DNA from 4 places in the Agaribacter flavus genome. Region 3 is predicted to be linked to each of the others. Evidence: predicted binding sites of a transcription regulator. Region 3 holds the regulator's gene; each other region holds the start of a gene.
What was found. The regulator FNR, encoded in region 3, switches genes on or off when oxygen is low (the NO sensors DNR and NnrR bind a similar motif). The targets are predictions, from matches to a motif close to TTGATCTAGATCAA.
Positions count from the first base shown of each region.

Region 1: the regulator FNR is predicted to act here: its motif matches at 1,993-2,006, upstream of hemN (oxygen-independent coproporphyrinogen III oxidase).
Region 2: the regulator FNR is predicted to act here: its motif matches at 2,581-2,594, upstream of ACFOHL_RS01640 (DUF3149 domain-containing protein).
Region 4: the regulator FNR is predicted to act here: its motif matches at 1,847-1,860, upstream of clpB (ATP-dependent chaperone ClpB).

Region 1 is NZ_JBHRSW010000005.1:38,211-42,429, forward strand. It holds gene ACFOHL_RS02335 (LysR family transcriptional regulator) at 1-363, shown strand, start outside; gene ACFOHL_RS02340 (DUF3718 domain-containing protein) at 617-1,012, shown strand; gene ACFOHL_RS02345 (DUF3718 domain-containing protein) at 1,415-1,804, shown strand; gene hemN (oxygen-independent coproporphyrinogen III oxidase) at 2,067-3,521, shown strand; gene ACFOHL_RS02355 (zinc-dependent metalloprotease) at 3,559-4,219, opposite strand, start outside.
Region 2 is NZ_JBHRSW010000004.1:363,988-368,206, forward strand. It holds gene aroC (chorismate synthase) at 1-715, opposite strand, end outside; gene prmB (50S ribosomal protein L3 N(5)-glutamine methyltransferase) at 724-1,683, opposite strand; gene smrB (endonuclease SmrB) at 1,772-2,323, shown strand; gene ACFOHL_RS01640 (DUF3149 domain-containing protein) at 2,343-2,465, opposite strand; gene ACFOHL_RS01645 (TonB-dependent receptor) at 2,886-4,219, shown strand, end outside.
Region 3 is NZ_JBHRSW010000014.1:243,722-247,940, forward strand. It holds gene ACFOHL_RS08845 (heavy metal translocating P-type ATPase) at 1-1,081, shown strand, start outside; gene ccoS (cbb3-type cytochrome oxidase assembly protein CcoS) at 1,185-1,421, shown strand; gene ACFOHL_RS08855 (sulfite exporter TauE/SafE family protein) at 1,408-2,058, shown strand; gene fnr (fumarate/nitrate reduction transcriptional regulator Fnr) at 2,120-2,845, shown strand; gene ttcA (tRNA 2-thiocytidine(32) synthetase TtcA) at 3,106-4,026, shown strand; gene rssA (patatin-like phospholipase RssA) at 4,040-4,219, shown strand, end outside.
Region 4 is NZ_JBHRSW010000017.1:22,168-26,386, reverse strand. It holds gene rluD (23S rRNA pseudouridine(1911/1915/1917) synthase RluD) at 74-1,060, shown strand; gene pgeF (peptidoglycan editing factor PgeF) at 1,063-1,800, shown strand; gene clpB (ATP-dependent chaperone ClpB) at 1,930-4,219, shown strand, end outside.

The DNA of each region.
Region 1 (4,219 bases), on a different contig from region 3:
TTGCAAGACGGTATGAATATGGAGACCTTTTTGTCACTGGGGCACGTGAACGTCGCGCATCGAAAATCTGGTACAGGCCCGATAGACTTTGAATTAGATAAACTAGGAGAAAAACGGAGAGTCGTGATGCGTGGTCAACATTTTTTGACCGTACCAAGTACGTTGGTTAAGACTGATTTAATTGCATGCATTCCTTTTCATTTAGCCAAACATTACGATCTGGCCATGTATGAGTTACCGATAAATATCCCGATTGTCGATTATTGCTTATATTGGCATGTAAGTGCTGATCTGGATGCGGCACACCAGTGGATGCGCGAACAAATTATTGAAGTAGCGAAAATATATAACCCAAGTGAGTAGCTCTTATATGGGAGTTCTACGCGCCGCTAATACACCTAACGACCTTTTCGTTTAGAGTATAAGGCTCTACAAAGCCACCAAAGCTTAAATTTTTTAACTTTTCCCCAAAAAATACGAACAGAATGCAGGTAAAACTTTAGGTATTTTTTATTATACGAAATTATCTCTACCAGCATTGTAAAAAAAGCGGCACTCATTACACTGTCTCCTTGGCAATATCACATTGCCAAATACTACATTTAAGGAGTTTATTATGAAGGGAAAAACACTCACCCTAGCCAGTATCTTTTGCATTACCACTTCTTTTAGTTTTTCTGCTAGCGCAAGCATCGAAGATGCCCTCGCTAACATTTGTACCATTGTAAAAACAGACGATAAGTCTGAGCTTCGCAAAAAAATGAAGAACGTTAGAAACAGTTTTGCTTTGAAACTCGGCGACTATTACGACGGCATTAGTTGCAACGGCAATAGCTTGATCCGCACGGCTATGCTCAACGAAGCCCTACAAACAGGCACTTTACTTGTCAAGAAAATGCCGAAGTCACAATTAAACAAGCCAGAGAACGATGGCGTTAAGCTGAGTGACTGGATCGCTCAAAATGGCTTAAGTGATAATCCTATCGCTCAAGTAGTTAACGAGCGGTTGTAGACAAGTTTTGATTGCACACATACTCACGCTACTTTCAAACATTTGGCACTAAGAACTCACTTAACAGTAACAATATACATGTAAAGTTGTTTTTAGTGCTTTCTTTTCAAAAATTGTGAAATTTGCACCTCAAATTAGAGGTCTAAACAACAAAGCACATCGAAAAATAAATATCATGTTTTGTAATAAAAAATTGATAAAAAGAACAACACTGAAAACTATAAACATTTGTATTTACTAGTTATTTATCCATTTTTATATTAGGCATTGTTCGCAAAAAATGCTGACATTAATTTGGTATATAATACAATACCCTAGTATCAACATGCTATCTGTGAAAGTTTTTGCACGCCTTTACACTTGTCCTAGTTGAAATTGAACACGTATGAGGTATGTATCATGTTGAGAAAAGTACTAGCACCTTCGATTATCACATTGGCTATAAGTTTTTCTGGAAGTGCAAATGCAGAGCTAGCAAGTGCCCTAGCAAACATTTGTGAAATTGTTAAGACAGATGACAAAGGCGAATTGCGCAAAAAGATGAAAAATATTAGAGGCTCTTTTAACTTGCAGTTGAAAGATTATTACAGCGGTGTGACTTGCGGTGGAAAATCACTCATTAAACTCGCGATTGAAAGCAACGCGACCGAAGCCGGCACACTTTTGGTGAAAAAAATGCCAAAAAAGCTTTTAGCGCAACCGGAACATGATGGCGAAGTTTTGCTTACGTGGATAACCGCACAAGGCTTAGCCGACAATCCAGTATCTGTAGCGTTACAAGAACGTCTATAGCCTGAATTGTATTGAAAGAAAACGAATATCACTAGTTGAAAAACAGTTCAACATGGTAGGCAAAGGCATCTTTGCCATTTTGTGGCCCCTCCCCGGGGTCACTTTTTTATGTGCTTTACCCCTTGTTTTAACTCTCAGGGTCTGTTGAGCTTTGGTGTACAGACCCTAGACAACAAATGCCCAAGAGTTTATTCAAGATCAAATAAATGTAAATGATTCTGCTTCATACTTAGGCCTTTCTCCATCAAGAGCTAAAGGTACAATGAGGAAAAATATAAACCCAAACCCATATCATTGTTTATCCAAAGTCGACGATAACATCGATCGTCAAACCAGCATTGAAGATTATTTTGACAAAGCGGTATTGACTAAATACAACGTTGCAGGGCCTCGCTATACATCCTATCCTACCGCTGTATCGTTTCATCCGAATATACGAGATGAAGATATTGATAGTGCTATTTCTAACTTGGCTCACTCAAGCTCAGTAAACAAAAATCTAGCTATCTACGTTCATATACCCTTTTGTCACGAGCTTTGCTACTACTGTGGTTGCAACAAAATTGTCACCCGTCACCAAGAAAAAGCGGAGCTGTACCTTCAATACTTAAAAAAAGAAATGCACTTGGTTGCGCATAAATACAAAGCGCTAACAATATCAGAGCTGCATTTGGGGGGAGGCACACCCAACTTTTTAACCATAGCTCAACTAACAACACTGGTAGATAGCTTAAAAACCGCATTTAACTTCAGGCACGATGCTCAACTCAGCATTGAAATAGACCCGCGTACCGTCGACAAAACGTACATTATTCAAGCCTCAAACATTGGATTTAATCGCCTGAGTATAGGTGTACAAGACACAGATAAGCGGGTACAAAAACAAATTAACCGTGTACAAAGCACCATTCATATCGCCGATCTTATTGACTGCGCGCGGCAAAATAAGTTTAGGTCTATCAACCTTGATCTTATCTATGGTTTACCCATGCAAACAAGGGAGACGTTTTTTAATACCTTAGAGGCCGCGAAAACGATGGATCCCGACCGTATTTCATTGTTTTCCTATGCCCATCTTCCCAATATATTTGCGGCTCAAAGAAAAATAAAAGAGGAGTACTTACCATCAAGTACAGAGAAATTTGCTCTTTTTCGCCAAGCCATAGATGTTCTCACAAAAGCGGGCTACGACTTCATCGGCATGGATCATTTCGCAAAGAAAAGCGATGAACTCAGCCTTGCCAGTAAAAACAAAGTATTAGGGCGAAATTTTCAGGGCTATACAAGCTCATCAAATACGGCTTGTTTAGGGCTGGGAGTGTCTTCTATCAGTAATATCGACAATGTGTACACACAAAACGAAAAGAAGCTATCTGACTATTACAAACGCCTTGATTTAAAGCAGTCACCCGTTATAAAAGGCTTGGTACTTGCCCAAGATGATGAAATTAGGCGAGATCTCATTCACCAACTCATGTGTAACTTTGAGATAAACAAAACTGATTTTTCTCAAAAACATCAAATCAATTTTGACGTCTACTTTGCCCACAGCCGAAATAAGCTGACGGAGTTTATAGAAGATGGACTCCTAAGTGACACAAAAGAGTACTTAACAATACATCCAAGAGGAAGATTAATTGTGCGAAATATATGCATGAGTTTCGACGAATATCTGTCTCAACCCATGCATCAAATGCGTTACAGCCGTGTAATTTAAGTAATAAGTTAAACGACAATCTAGCAGTTAGCAGTGCTTAAATTGGCGATCCCGGTGGCATTGGTTTTACACTGACTTCCATTGGGAACTGCCCCGTCTCCCAAAAGGTATCGAGATGCCTCAATAGTACTTTGGCTTTTGCATTCTTTCGTTGTTTCTTCAGGTTGTCACCATATGCAAGTAACTCTGCCTTGATAAGCAAGGCAAGCTCAGGAGCGAGCTCTTTTTGCTCAAGCAAATCAAATGTTGCGCGCAATCCTATTAAGCCCACCCGAGCTTCTAAACCAGAGGATGTTGCCTTTGAAACTAGCTCAGTAAACACGCTTTGTATCAGAAACTCAACTGATGGAACACTATCATCGAGCTTACTTTGGTAGTCTAAACGATTCACGCGTTCAGCGGTGAGTAACTTATAAATTGTCGAGGCCGCTGCAGACTCTGCTAAAGCAATCGGATCAAAATTACGCCCCATACGTGATGCGCTGCTCTCTCTGGTGCGCTCGGTGCCATATGTTTTTGGTGGAATTAAGGCCACGATATTTTCAGGTAAACGCAAAAACTCTGCACTGGCGCTCTTTAGCGCTAATGACAGGGCTTGCTTTTGAGTTTCTCCCGCCACAAAACGTACTTGAGGATTGTTGCCATGACGCTCTTTTAAAGCATATTGATAATTTATCCCCCCCACTTGCTTTATTAAC
Region 2 (4,219 bases), on a different contig from region 3:
CATTTATTCCCATCATTGCATGCGCAATATCTGCATCTAAGCGATCAAATACCGGTTCACCCAAACCCACAGGCATATTTATGGCAGAAACACTTATCTTTGCACCGATTGAATTCCCTTCTTTCTTCAAGTCACGCATATACGCGTCTAAGGCATCCAATTTAGATTCGTCAGGACAGAAAAAAGGATTGGTATTGGTGACTGCATGATCGACTTTTTCAACGGCAATTGGGCCTAACTGAGATAAATAGCCCCTTATTTCAATCCCGTACACTTGCTTTAAGTACTTTTTAGCGATGCCACCCGCTGCAACTCTTATAGCTGTTTCTCGCGCTGACGATCTGCCACCACCGCGGTAATCTCTAAAGCCATATTTTTGCTGATAGGTGTAATCCGCGTGCCCTGGTCTAAAGCTTTCTTTAATCTTGGAATAATCTTGGCTCCGTTGGTCTGTATTATTAATCAGTAGACCAATACTCGTACCTGTTGTTTTACCTTCAAAAACGCCAGAAAGTATTTTCACTTCATCTTCTTCACGGCGCGCCGTAGTGTAACGTGACGTACCCGGTTTACGTCGATCTAAATCGTGCTGTAAATCATTTTCATCAAGTACCAAACCCGGAGGGCAGCCGTCAACTACCCCACCGATTGCTTTGCCATGACTCTCACCAAAGGTCGTCACGGTGAATAATTTGCCAAAGGTATTCCCCGACATATATCTGCTTACTCCAATTCATCTAGTATATCTTGCTGTGCCATGAGTTGCGCTTTACTGATAGCGAAAATACCACTGCCACCATTCGCTAACTGACACCATGTTACATGTAAACCTTTCATACGACGGTCAAAATTTACCTCGCTGTTACCGACTTCGACAAACAGCCAACCATCATCCCGCAAAAATTGCACCGCTTGAGACAAAATTTGTACGGTTAAATCGAGGCCATCAAAGCCCGAAGCAAGGGCATGTTCTGGCTCATGCAAATATTCATTTGGTAAATCTGCCATGTCTTCAGCATCCACATAAGGTGGATTGGCGACAATAATATCGTACTGCTGACCACTTAATGCACTAAACACATCTGAAGCTAGAGGGTAAACTCTTTGCTCCAGTTGATAATTTGCAATGTTAATCGATGTCACATCCAAAGCATCAGTATCAATATCTACTGCATCAACCATGGCTTCAGGAAAAGCATGCGCAAGAGCTATAGCAATGCAACCGCTTCCAGTACACATATCCAGAAGGTGCAAGGGCTCATCTTTGGCGGACAAAAAACTCGAAAAACCTTGGTTTATCAATTCAGCGAAAGGAGAGCGAGGGATAAGCACGCGCTCATCAACATAAAAAGGCATGCCGGCAAACCAAGCGGTATTACTAATATACGGCAAAGGAAGGGCTTCTTCGCTGCGTTTTCGTATCCAATCTAGTGCTTTGTGCTTTTCATCTTGGGTTAAGCTGGCATTGTACAAAATTTGCTTTTGCTCTGGCGCTAAGGTCAAAGGAAGCTGCAAACAAGTAAAAACTAACTGTTCCGCCTCGTCCCAAACATTATCGGTGCCATGACCAAAGTACACGCCGCTCGATTGCAATTGACTGATTGTATAACGCATCCAATCAACAACCGTCGTCAACTCATTCACGTTAGCAAGCGCGTGTTCTGCATTGTCAGCATCATTCATTGTTATGCATGAAACCTTGGTGTCGAATAGAAAGTGGCGGTATAATAATATGTATTCGACTTAAATTCGCTTAATTTACAGCATAAATGTGAAAAAAGTTCCGCAAAACGATGATTTTGAAAGCTTTGCCAGCCTATTCAAAGACACCAAACGTATAAAAAGCGATAAATACCTCGCGCCTCGCGCTTCAATGACTCAAAAAGCGGAAAGCTTGCATAAACGAAAACAAGCAATGCAAACAAAACAGCGCAATGCCTCTTTTGAGTTTTCAGACGGCTTTGAAGCCCACTTTGATGGCAACCAGTCTATGTTGTTTTGTCGCGACGAGCGCCACCGCGCACAAATAAAGGCACTCCGGCGCGGTGAATATGTACCCGAGCTAATTTTAGATCTACATGGTGTCAACCGCGAAGATGCCAAGCTAGAATTAGCCGCTGTTATTCAAGAAGCCTACGACAAACACCATGAATGTATAAATATTATTCACGGTGTCAGTGGCGGCGTTCTAAAGCAGCACGTTCCCAACTGGCTTGTTCAACACCCAAAAGTTATCGGCTTTCACCAAGCGCCCTTGGAATGGGGAGGGAAAGGCGCATTACTTGTATTAGTCGCCACAAGGCGCGACGAAAAACCTAATTGAGCATATGTTGCTGCCGTTTTTACGCGTTTTCTTTCACGTTTTTTAGAAACAACCAAACGTAATACATACAAATTGCCACAACGATAAAAATGCCCAAAATTGATCCCCACGCCACAGGATCACTCAACAATAGATCTAACATAACATGCCTCTTTCGGTTTTAAAAAAATAACATGGGTATTATTAGCTTTGTAAATAGCTACAGGCATGACCCAGATCAATAATAATCACGGCGAAACATATTCATCAAAAAAACATTGTTCTACATCAAACAATGACTAAAAGGCTTTTTATTTTGATTGTTTTTTGAACATTTGAAGCATATATAGAACAATTTTGTTAATTTATTTAACAAAACACTGGAAATCTGTACAAAAAAAGTTAAAAATTACACATAGATTGTAAACAATAAACAGTTTACTGGTTTACAGTTTTTTGGTGCTTTTGGTTACGGCGCACATAACTCAAAAACATCGTGTCACCCAAACAGGTGATATTTATGACCAGAGCCACCGCATTCTACTATCCATTTTTCCAGCTAAATTAAGCTATGGGGACGCAAATGAAAAAGAATAGATTTAAACTTAACGCTATCGCAGCATCTTTAATGGTTGCTGGCGCTGGGCTAGCCACTGTATCAACGGCTAGCGCCCAAGACAGCGCGACTAGTGATGACAATATCGAAGTAATCAACGTCTCGGGTATTCGTGGCTCTCTTGCAAGCTCAGCCAACATTAAACGTGAAGCTGTCGGTGTTGTAGATGCGATAACCGCAGAAGACATTGGTAAGTTTCCTGATACTAACCTAGCCGAATCATTACAACGGATTACAGGTGTGTCTATTGACCGCACCAACAACGAAGGTAATGCAGTCAGTGTGCGTGGTTTTGGACCAGGCTTTAACTTAGTGACACTCAACGGCAGGCAAATGCCTACCTCATCGGTACTTGGTCCTGCAAGAAGTTTTAACTTCCGTGAAATAGCGGCTGAAGCGGTAAAAGGTGTACAAGTAGCGAAAACAGGTAAAGCGAATGTAACAGGTGGCGGTATTGGCGCTACAATTAACATTCAAACGGCTAAACCTTTTGATTATGGCGAGTTTAAAGCATTTGCAAGTGCTCAAGGTGTAGTAGACACGAGTGTAGATTTAGGTAGCTCTGTTACACCAGAACTATCTGGTATGGTGAGCAACGTGTTTATGGATGGCAAATTTGGTGTGCTGTTATCCTTGTCTCATTCTGAACGTGATTCTGGTAGAGACCGTGTGGGTACCGATGGTTGGGTGCGCAACAGAGGTGGTGCTGTTACTGGTGCACAAATCGACACAACTGCGATTGACACATCCAACAACCCTTCTCAGTCTTATTGGCTACCGTGGACTGCGGTAACAGAGCGTTTCGACACCGAGCGCGATCGTCTAAATGGCCAATTGGTTTTACAAGCCGCGCCTACCGATGATTTGGTTATTACTGCAGACTACACGCTAACTCGCTTTGAAGAAACAAGTACTACCAATCGTTCTGCGTACTGGTTTGACAATCCATTCGGTACGACTGATGAAAACGGTACGGTAGTTAATATTTTTGATCCAGACGACGAGTTAAACTTTTGGGCATGGGAGTATTTTGAACGCAAAGAAAATGACTCCATCGGCCTAAATGTCGAATGGCAAGCAACTGAAAGCTTAAGTTTTAACATTGATTTTCATGATTCTGATTCAGTCTCTAATCCTGACGACGATCAAATATATGAACACCTTGCCAACTTAAAAAACCCGAAATTTCCACGTGTAGACGAGCAAGGCAACCCTGTGCTCGATGCTAACGGTAACCAAATACAAGACGGCGTTGATATCGGTGCTAATTTTACGGGTGAAATACCATCCATATTTGTAGA
Region 3 (4,219 bases):
TTGTGCACTTGGCCTCGCAACACCCTCAGCGCTTACCTGTGCGATGGCACATTTAAACAAAAAAGGCATTTTATTAAAGCGTGCAGATGCGCTGGAACAAATTACCCTAGCCAGCGATATTGTATTCGACAAAACAGGCACACTAACGCTTGGCGAGTTTTCAATACAAAAGATGCATGTGAATCAAGCACAAATCACATCATGTCAGTTGTTCAAAGCTTTGTATGCAGGCAAGCTAAAAACACTTGAGGATCAAAAACAGGCTGTACTCAATGTAGCCGCTAATATTGAACAATATTCAGAACACCCAATAGCGAAAGCCTTTTCGCTCGAACAAACACTTAGCTTAAATGTAAGTGCAGTCAATATTGTGATTGGTAAAGGCATTAGTGCACAAATTGACGGCTTTGAATGCCATATCGGGTCAAAGGCGTTGATTGCTGAGGTTTTGGTTAAAAATAGCAGTAGGAGCAACACTCAGCTTGATACAAACTTTACGCTCAGTGACGCCAATGTCTACATGCTTGTTGACGGCGTGTTGATTGCTGAATTTTGTCTCAGTGATACACATCAGCCCGAAGCCGCTCAGCTTATTAAACAATTGAGTCAATACAAACTATCAATACTCAGCGGTGATGAGCAAGCTAATGTCGAGAAAGTGGCGGATGAATTAGGGGTTAAATACGCCTATGGTAATAACACGCCAGAACAAAAACTTCAGTTTGTGAAAGACGCACAGGCTGCTGGTCGCTCCCTCATTATGCTCGGTGATGGCATTAATGATGCTCCTGTGCTTGCCGCTGCCGACGTTTCAGTTGCCGTTGGCAAGGCCTCAGATTTAGCGAAAAACGCCGCTGACCTTGTCCTGCTGGGCTTTCGCTTGAATGCGTTGCATGATTTACTCAATATGGCCAAGCGCACTAAAGCAAAAATAAAACAAAACATTGGCTGGGCGCTGACTTATAATTTTATTGTATTACCGTTTGCCATCAGTGGTATGTTAAGCCCGTGGCAAGCTGCTTTAGGTATGTCAGTGAGTTCGATCATTGTCGTGTATAATTCTACTCGTCTAATGAAGTAGAGTGCGGTTCAGCATCAACCCTTAAATGGAATTTAGCGATATTGAGTGTTGAACTGTGCAAAGTTGTGTAGTTCTGATAAATCGATCCTAAGAGAGAAATCGAATGAGTATAATTTATGTGCTTATCCCCCTAGCAGTCATCATTGTATGCATTGGCGTAGCAGTGTTTTTTTGGGCTGTGCGTAACAATCAATTCGATGATTTAGAGCGACAAGGTTATAGCATTTTGTTTGACGACGACATTGAGCAGGGTGAGCAGCAACAAAACAATGAAAACCTAAGGTTGAGTGAGGATAAACCCTCTCGAACATCTCATCCGAGCGATCATGCAGGAAATTAACCTGCTCGCTGCCTTTTTTATTGGTATTGCTGGCAGCGTTCATTGTGTAGGTATGTGTGGGGGGCTTGTAACCGCCTTTACTTTTGGCATGCCAGTTAACGCAAATAAACAGCTATTTACCCTTGCATACAATTGCGGTCGCATTTTATCCTATACCTTGGTTGGCACTTTCACTGGTTATCTTGGTAGTATCGTCAGTTCAGCCAATCACACTGATTTTCCCATACTCGAATACATTAGCATTGGCTTTTTAATCTTGCTCGCGTTGTATATTAGTGATCTGTGGAAGGGCTTGTCTTACCTCGAACGCCTAGGCGGCTTACTATGGAGGCGAGTACAGCCATTGAGTAAGCGATTTATACCAATCAAAAACACTAAGCACGCCTTTGTATACGGCATGATTTGGGGCTACCTCCCCTGTGGTCTTGTATACTCTGCGCTTACGTGGAGTCTGGCTTCAGGGAGTGCCGTTAACGGTGCGCTGCTCATGCTAGCTTTTGGTTTAGGTACCCTACCCGCACTGCTGTTAATTAGTTTTGGTGCTAAGCAACTTGTCCCCTTACTTCAACACAAAGTATCGCGATATGTTCTCGCATTGACGCTTTTTTCAAGTGCAGTTTTTTTGCTTTTTCGCTAATTAACGAGTAAATTGTTTCGAATAGTCACTAGCACAATTGCTTCATCCCTGAGAGCTTGGTATGTCCAATAAATCCAGTCTATCCATTCATTGTCAAAGTTGTAGTTTTAGTCATCTTTGTTTACCCGTTTCGCTTAACAAAACAGAGATGGCGTCTTTAGATGAAATTATTGAACGTAAAAAACCGCTGCATAAAAATGATAAGCTAATAAGCAGTGGTGATGCTTTTCAAAGTCTTTTTGCGGTTCGCTCGGGATCTTTTAAATCTTATATCAGTGATAAAGATGGTGTTGAGCAGATCATAGGCTTTCATTTTCCAGGCGATATTATTGGTTTTGATGCACTTAAAAACGAAATTCACGAGAGTTACACCCAAGCTCTAGAGACTGCAATGGTTTGTGAGTTACCGTATGAAACGCTTGATGATATGTCGATGAAGTATCCACAATTGCGAAAGCAAATAATGCGCTTTATGAGCGCAGAGATTAAGCATGATCATGATCTTATGATGTTGCTAAGCAAGCGTAGCGCAGAAGAAAAGCTCCTATATTTTATCTCACATTTGTCTCAACGCTTTGATGAACGAGGCTTTTCGGCCAAGCAATTCAATTTGTCTATGACGCGCAATGAAATAGGCAATTACTTAGGTTTAACCGTTGAAACGGTTAGCCGTTTACTCACCAAGTTTCAAAAAGATGCGTTAATAAAAGTAGATGGTAAACTGATCACGATAATCGATCCTCAAGCAATCAGCGATCGTTTACCGGATACTAGCGTCGCGGTCTAATAGGGCGCTGGAAAACAACAATACAGCAGCCGATTGAATATCCTTCACAACCCTTGCAAAATTTATTTTTCACGGATGAAAAACCAAAGCGTATATGGATATACTCGCAGCGATTTTGCAAGGGTTGTGAAGGATATTCAATCGGCTGCTGTATTGTTTGCATGATTCCCCCGTTAGCGATTGTAATAATTTTAGCAAGCCTAAAAAAAAACCAAAAGTTATTGTATACTTCAGGCGTTTTTTCGTAAGTATCAAGATATATGTCTGTAAATATTAAAAACTCTAGCAGTTTCAACAAACTGCAAAAGCGTATTCGCCGTGAAGCAGGTAAAGCTGTAATTGATTTCAATATGATCGAAGAAGGCGATCACATTATGGTATGCCTGTCGGGGGGTAAAGACAGCTATGCCATGCTGGATACCTTGTTATACCTCCAAAAAGTCGCACCCATTTCGTTCACGCTCGTCGCCGTAAACCTCGATCAAAAACAGCCCGGTTTTCCAGAAGAAGTATTACCCAATTATTTGCAAGGCTTAGGAATCGATTACAAAATTGTAGAAGAAGATACTTACACTATCGTAAAAGACAAGATCCCTGAGGGTAAGACAACTTGCTCACTGTGTTCGCGTTTAAGGCGCGGTATTTTATATCGCGTTGCGCAGGAGTTGGGAGCAACGAAGATCGCACTCGGGCATCATCGCGATGATATCTTAGAAACACTATTTTTAAATATGTTCTACGGTGGAAAACTAAAATCAATGCCACCTAAACTGGTAAGCGATGATGGCAGCAATATAGTGATTCGTCCTCTCGCCTACTGTAAAGAAAGCGATATAGAAAAATACGCTCGACATATGGCCTTCCCTATCATTCCGTGTAACTTGTGTGGTTCTCAAGAAAACCTCCAGCGGAAAAATATTAAACTGATGCTACAAGACTGGCAAAAGCGTTTTCCGGGTCGTATAGAATCTATGTTTACTGCGCTTCAAAATATCGCGCCCTCGCATTTACTTGATAAAAGTTTGTACGACTTTTCAGATCTAAGAACAAAAGAAGGTGGAGAAAGTCAGGGCGACACGGCATTTGATCCGATAGACATCCCCCTATCTTTTAACAACGAGCAGCAAGGCATTGAAGACATGGAAAGTCAGGAAAGTATTGCTATTGTCGAGCTGAAATAATAAGGAAAGTATAGTGAAAATTGGACTCGCATTGGGCGCAGGGGCAGCAAGAGGATGGGCGCATATCGGTATCATAAAGGCACTCGAGAAAGTAGGTGTTAAGGTTGATGTGGTAGCGGGCTGTTCAATTGGTGCGTATGTTGGCGCCGCTTACGCTAGCGGAAAACTAGAAGAACTTGAAGAATGGGCTTTC
Region 4 (4,219 bases), on a different contig from region 3:
GCCTCTACTTATCACTGCAATTTAGCCATTGCGCTTGCTATACTTACGGCAATTCGATTAAACAGCCGGTGCCATGCAAGACAATAACTTAACTATCCACCTTTCGGGAAACATTCCCGAACATTTATTCAATAAAAGACTAGACCAGTGCTTAGCTGAAATGTTCCAAGAATATTCTCGCTCAAAAATTAAAGAGTGGATAGAAAATAATCATGTTAGCGTGAATGGTGAAGTGATAGCCATCCCTCGGACAAAAATGAAAGGCCGGGAGAATGTCGTAATATCCGCGCTTCAAGAAGTGAAGGTGGAGAACAAGGCAGAAAACATTGCGCTGGATATCGTTTACGAAGATGATGATATATTGGTCGTCAATAAACCTACTGGCTTAGTGGTTCATCCAGGAGCGGGGAACGCCAGTGGGACAATGTTAAACGCACTGCTGTCACATGTACCTGAGATAGACAAAGTAGCCAGAGCGGGCATCGTTCATCGCTTGGACAAAGACACTACTGGGTTAATGGTCGTTGCTAAAAACTTACAAGCGCAAACAAGTTTAGTTGAGCAGCTTCAAAGCCGCACTATGGGGCGAGAATACGAAGCGATCGTGATGGGGAATTTAATTGCAGGTGGATATGTGGATGCGCCCATTGGCAGACATGCTACAAAACGCACCCTAATGGCTGTGCGCGAGACCGGAAAACCTGCCGTCACACATTATCGCGTTATCGAAAAATTTCGTGCACATACACATTTGCGTCTTAAGCTGGAAAGTGGGCGTACCCACCAAATAAGAGTCCATATGACGCACATTAAGCATCCGTTAGTGGGTGACAATCAATATGGTGGTAGGCCGCGCCCACCAAAAAAAGCGGATGCCTCATTTGCAGATGCGTTGCGAAGTTTTAACCGTCAAGCTTTGCATGCAGCACAGCTCACACTTAATCATCCAGTCAGTGGCGAACGTATGTCTTGGCAAGTACCACTGCCGCAAGATATTTCAAGTTTACTATTGATTATGAGAAATGATGTTATCGACAATAAAGATTTAATGGAATACTAATCTTGATTGCCAAGCACTTTTATTTGACTGAAAATGTGCTTTGTTTCACTACGACATGCTTGGGTGGGTATAGCGAAGCTCCCTTTAAAAGCTTGAATGTGGCTTATCATGTTGGTGATAAGCCCGAGCTAGTAGCCAAAAACAGGCAAGCGATTGATGACTTTATTCAAAGCCTCTCACACAAAGCCTTGCCATCAATTTATATGAATCAGCAACATACTACACGCCTCTGTGAGCTTGACCTTGGGCACTATGACTTAACAAAGCCAATGGATGGAATATTGACTTCAAGAGTCAACATGCCTTTGGCGGTGATGACGGCTGACTGCTTACCCGTTGTTTTGACAGATGGCAAAAAAATATCTGCGGTTCATGCCGGTTGGCGAGGGTTGGTGGATGGCATAATTGAGAAGGCAGTAGCTTGTTTTGACGACACGACCAAGCTTCAAGTTTGGATTGGTCCTGCAATCAGTCAAAGGCATTTTGAAGTAGGCGAGGAAGTCGCAAAGCTATTTGACAAATATTCTTACGCTCATTGTAATCAAAGTAAAAATGGAAAATACCTATTGGATTTGAAAGAGATATGCCAGAGAAAGTTGCAAATGAGTGGTGTATCCAAAATCGGTGTTTCCGATCATTGTACATACGCAGATGACCAGTATTTTTCTCATCGTAAGGCCACACATGAGGGGCAAGCGTCTACTGGACGAAATGCAACATTCATCCTTAGGGTCTGTTGATCTTTGCCGTAAAAAACTTGTACAGCAATGATCAACAGACCCTAAATTGACCTAAATCAAATTTATCTCTCTTGAAATAAACACTAGCCAATCATATCTCTGAAGCATCAAGCATTTGGAGTAAAAGTCATGCGCCTCGATAAATTTACCAGTAAGTTTCAAATCGCTATATCAGATGCTCAGTCTTTGGCATTGGGCAGAGATCATCAATATATTGAACCAGTGCACCTAATGTCTGCGCTGTTAAATCAGCAAGGCGGGACGGTGAGACCTTTGTTGGATCTTGCACAGGTCAATATGAACTCACTGCGCTCTCTGTTGGCAGAAGCTATCGATAAACTACCGAAAGTACAAGGAATATCAGGTGACGTTCAACTTGGACGAGATACCGTCCGAGCCTTAAACATGTGTGACAAAATAGCTCAACAGAGGAAAGATGACTTCATTACTTCCGAAGTTTTCGTTTTGGCAGCATTGGAAGACACAGGGGCACTGGGTGGTATATTCAAACAGCTTGCTGTGACCAAGGATACCGTTGAAAAAAGTATTGATAAATTGCGTGGCGGACAAAAAGTCACGGATCAAAACGCCGAAGACGTAAGACAAGCGCTTGAAAAATACACGACTGATTTAACCGAACGAGCCGAGCAGGGTCGCCTTGATCCAGTTATAGGACGGGATGAAGAAATTAGGCGTACTGTGCAAGTTTTACAGCGGCGAACAAAAAATAACCCTGTACTTATTGGTGAGCCGGGTGTTGGTAAGACGGCGATTGTTGAAGGGCTCGCTCAGCGGATTATTAATGGTGAAGTACCCGAAGGCCTCAAAAATAAACGCGTTTTGTCACTAGATATGGGAGCTTTGCTGGCTGGTGCCAAATATAGAGGTGAGTTTGAAGAGCGATTGAAGGCCGTCCTGAATGAATTGTCAAAAGAAGAAGGGCGAGTCATTCTATTCATTGACGAGTTACACACTATGGTCGGTGCTGGCAAGGGAGAGGGTGCAATGGACGCAGGCAATATGTTGAAGCCAGCGCTTGCAAGAGGCGAATTACATTGTGTCGGTGCAACTACGCTCGATGAATATCGGCAGTTTATCGAAAAAGATGCGGCACTAGAGCGCCGTTTCCAAAAGGTTCAAGTCGATCAACCCAGTGTAGAAGATACTATTGCGATTTTACGTGGTCTCAAAGAGCGATATGAGCTACATCACGCTGTCGACATCACCGACCCTGCAATTGTTGCGGCAGCAAGTTTGTCTCACCGCTACATTAGCGATCGTCAACTGCCGGATAAAGCGATTGATCTTGTTGACGAGGCAGCGTCAAGTATTCGTATGCAAATCGACTCTAAGCCTGAAGAAATGGACAGACTTGAGCGTCGCATCATTCAATTGAAACTTGAAGAGCAAGCTCTTGCGAAAGAAACGGATGCTGCTAGCCACAAGCGCCTTGAAATTATTGAACTCGAGCGTGAGCAGGCCGAGCATAAGTTCTCTGAACTCGAAAAAATATGGCACAGTGAAAAGGATGCTATGCAGGGTACGCAAGGCATCAAAGCTGAGCTTGAACAAGCCAAGCTGGATTTAGAAATTGCGCGACGAGCATCAGATTTAAATCGAATGTCTGAATTACAGTACGGCAAAATTCCTGCCTTGGAGCAGCGTTTAGAAAGTGCCTCAGAAATAGAATCAGTTGACAATAAACTACTGAAAAACAAAGTCACGGATGTAGAAATTGCTGATGTATTGTCACGATGGACAGGCATTCCAGTTGCTAAAATGCTAGAGAGTGAGAAAGAGAAGTTAGTCAGTATGGAAGCTGTATTAGCAAAGCGGGTTGTGGGTCAAGAAGAGGCGGTTAAATCGGTCTCCAATGCTATTCGCCGTTCACGAGCTGGGCTTGCTGATCCAGAAAAGCCAACGGGATCGTTTTTGTTTTTAGGCCCCACCGGGGTTGGAAAGACAGAGCTTTGCAAGGCGCTCGCAAACTTTATGTTTGATACAGAAAATGCTTTGATCCGAATTGATATGTCTGAGTTTATGGAGAAGCATTCGGTTGCTAGGTTAGTTGGTGCGCCCCCAGGCTATGTAGGCTATGAAGAGGGTGGCTACTTGACTGAAGCGGTGAGAAGAAAGCCGTATTCTGTTATTTTATTAGATGAAGTAGAAAAAGCTCACCCTGATGTGTTCAACATATTGTTACAGGTTTTGGACGATGGCCGACTAACCGATGGACAGGGGCGAACAGTAGATTTTAAGAATACCCTGATTATCATGACTTCTAACCTAGGCTCAGAAATTATCCAAAGCCAGGCAGGGGAAGAAAACTATGCTGAAATGAAAAACAGCATCATGCAAGTTTTGGGAGCGCATTTTAGGCCGGAATTTATTAATCGCGTTGATGATATTGTCGTTTTCC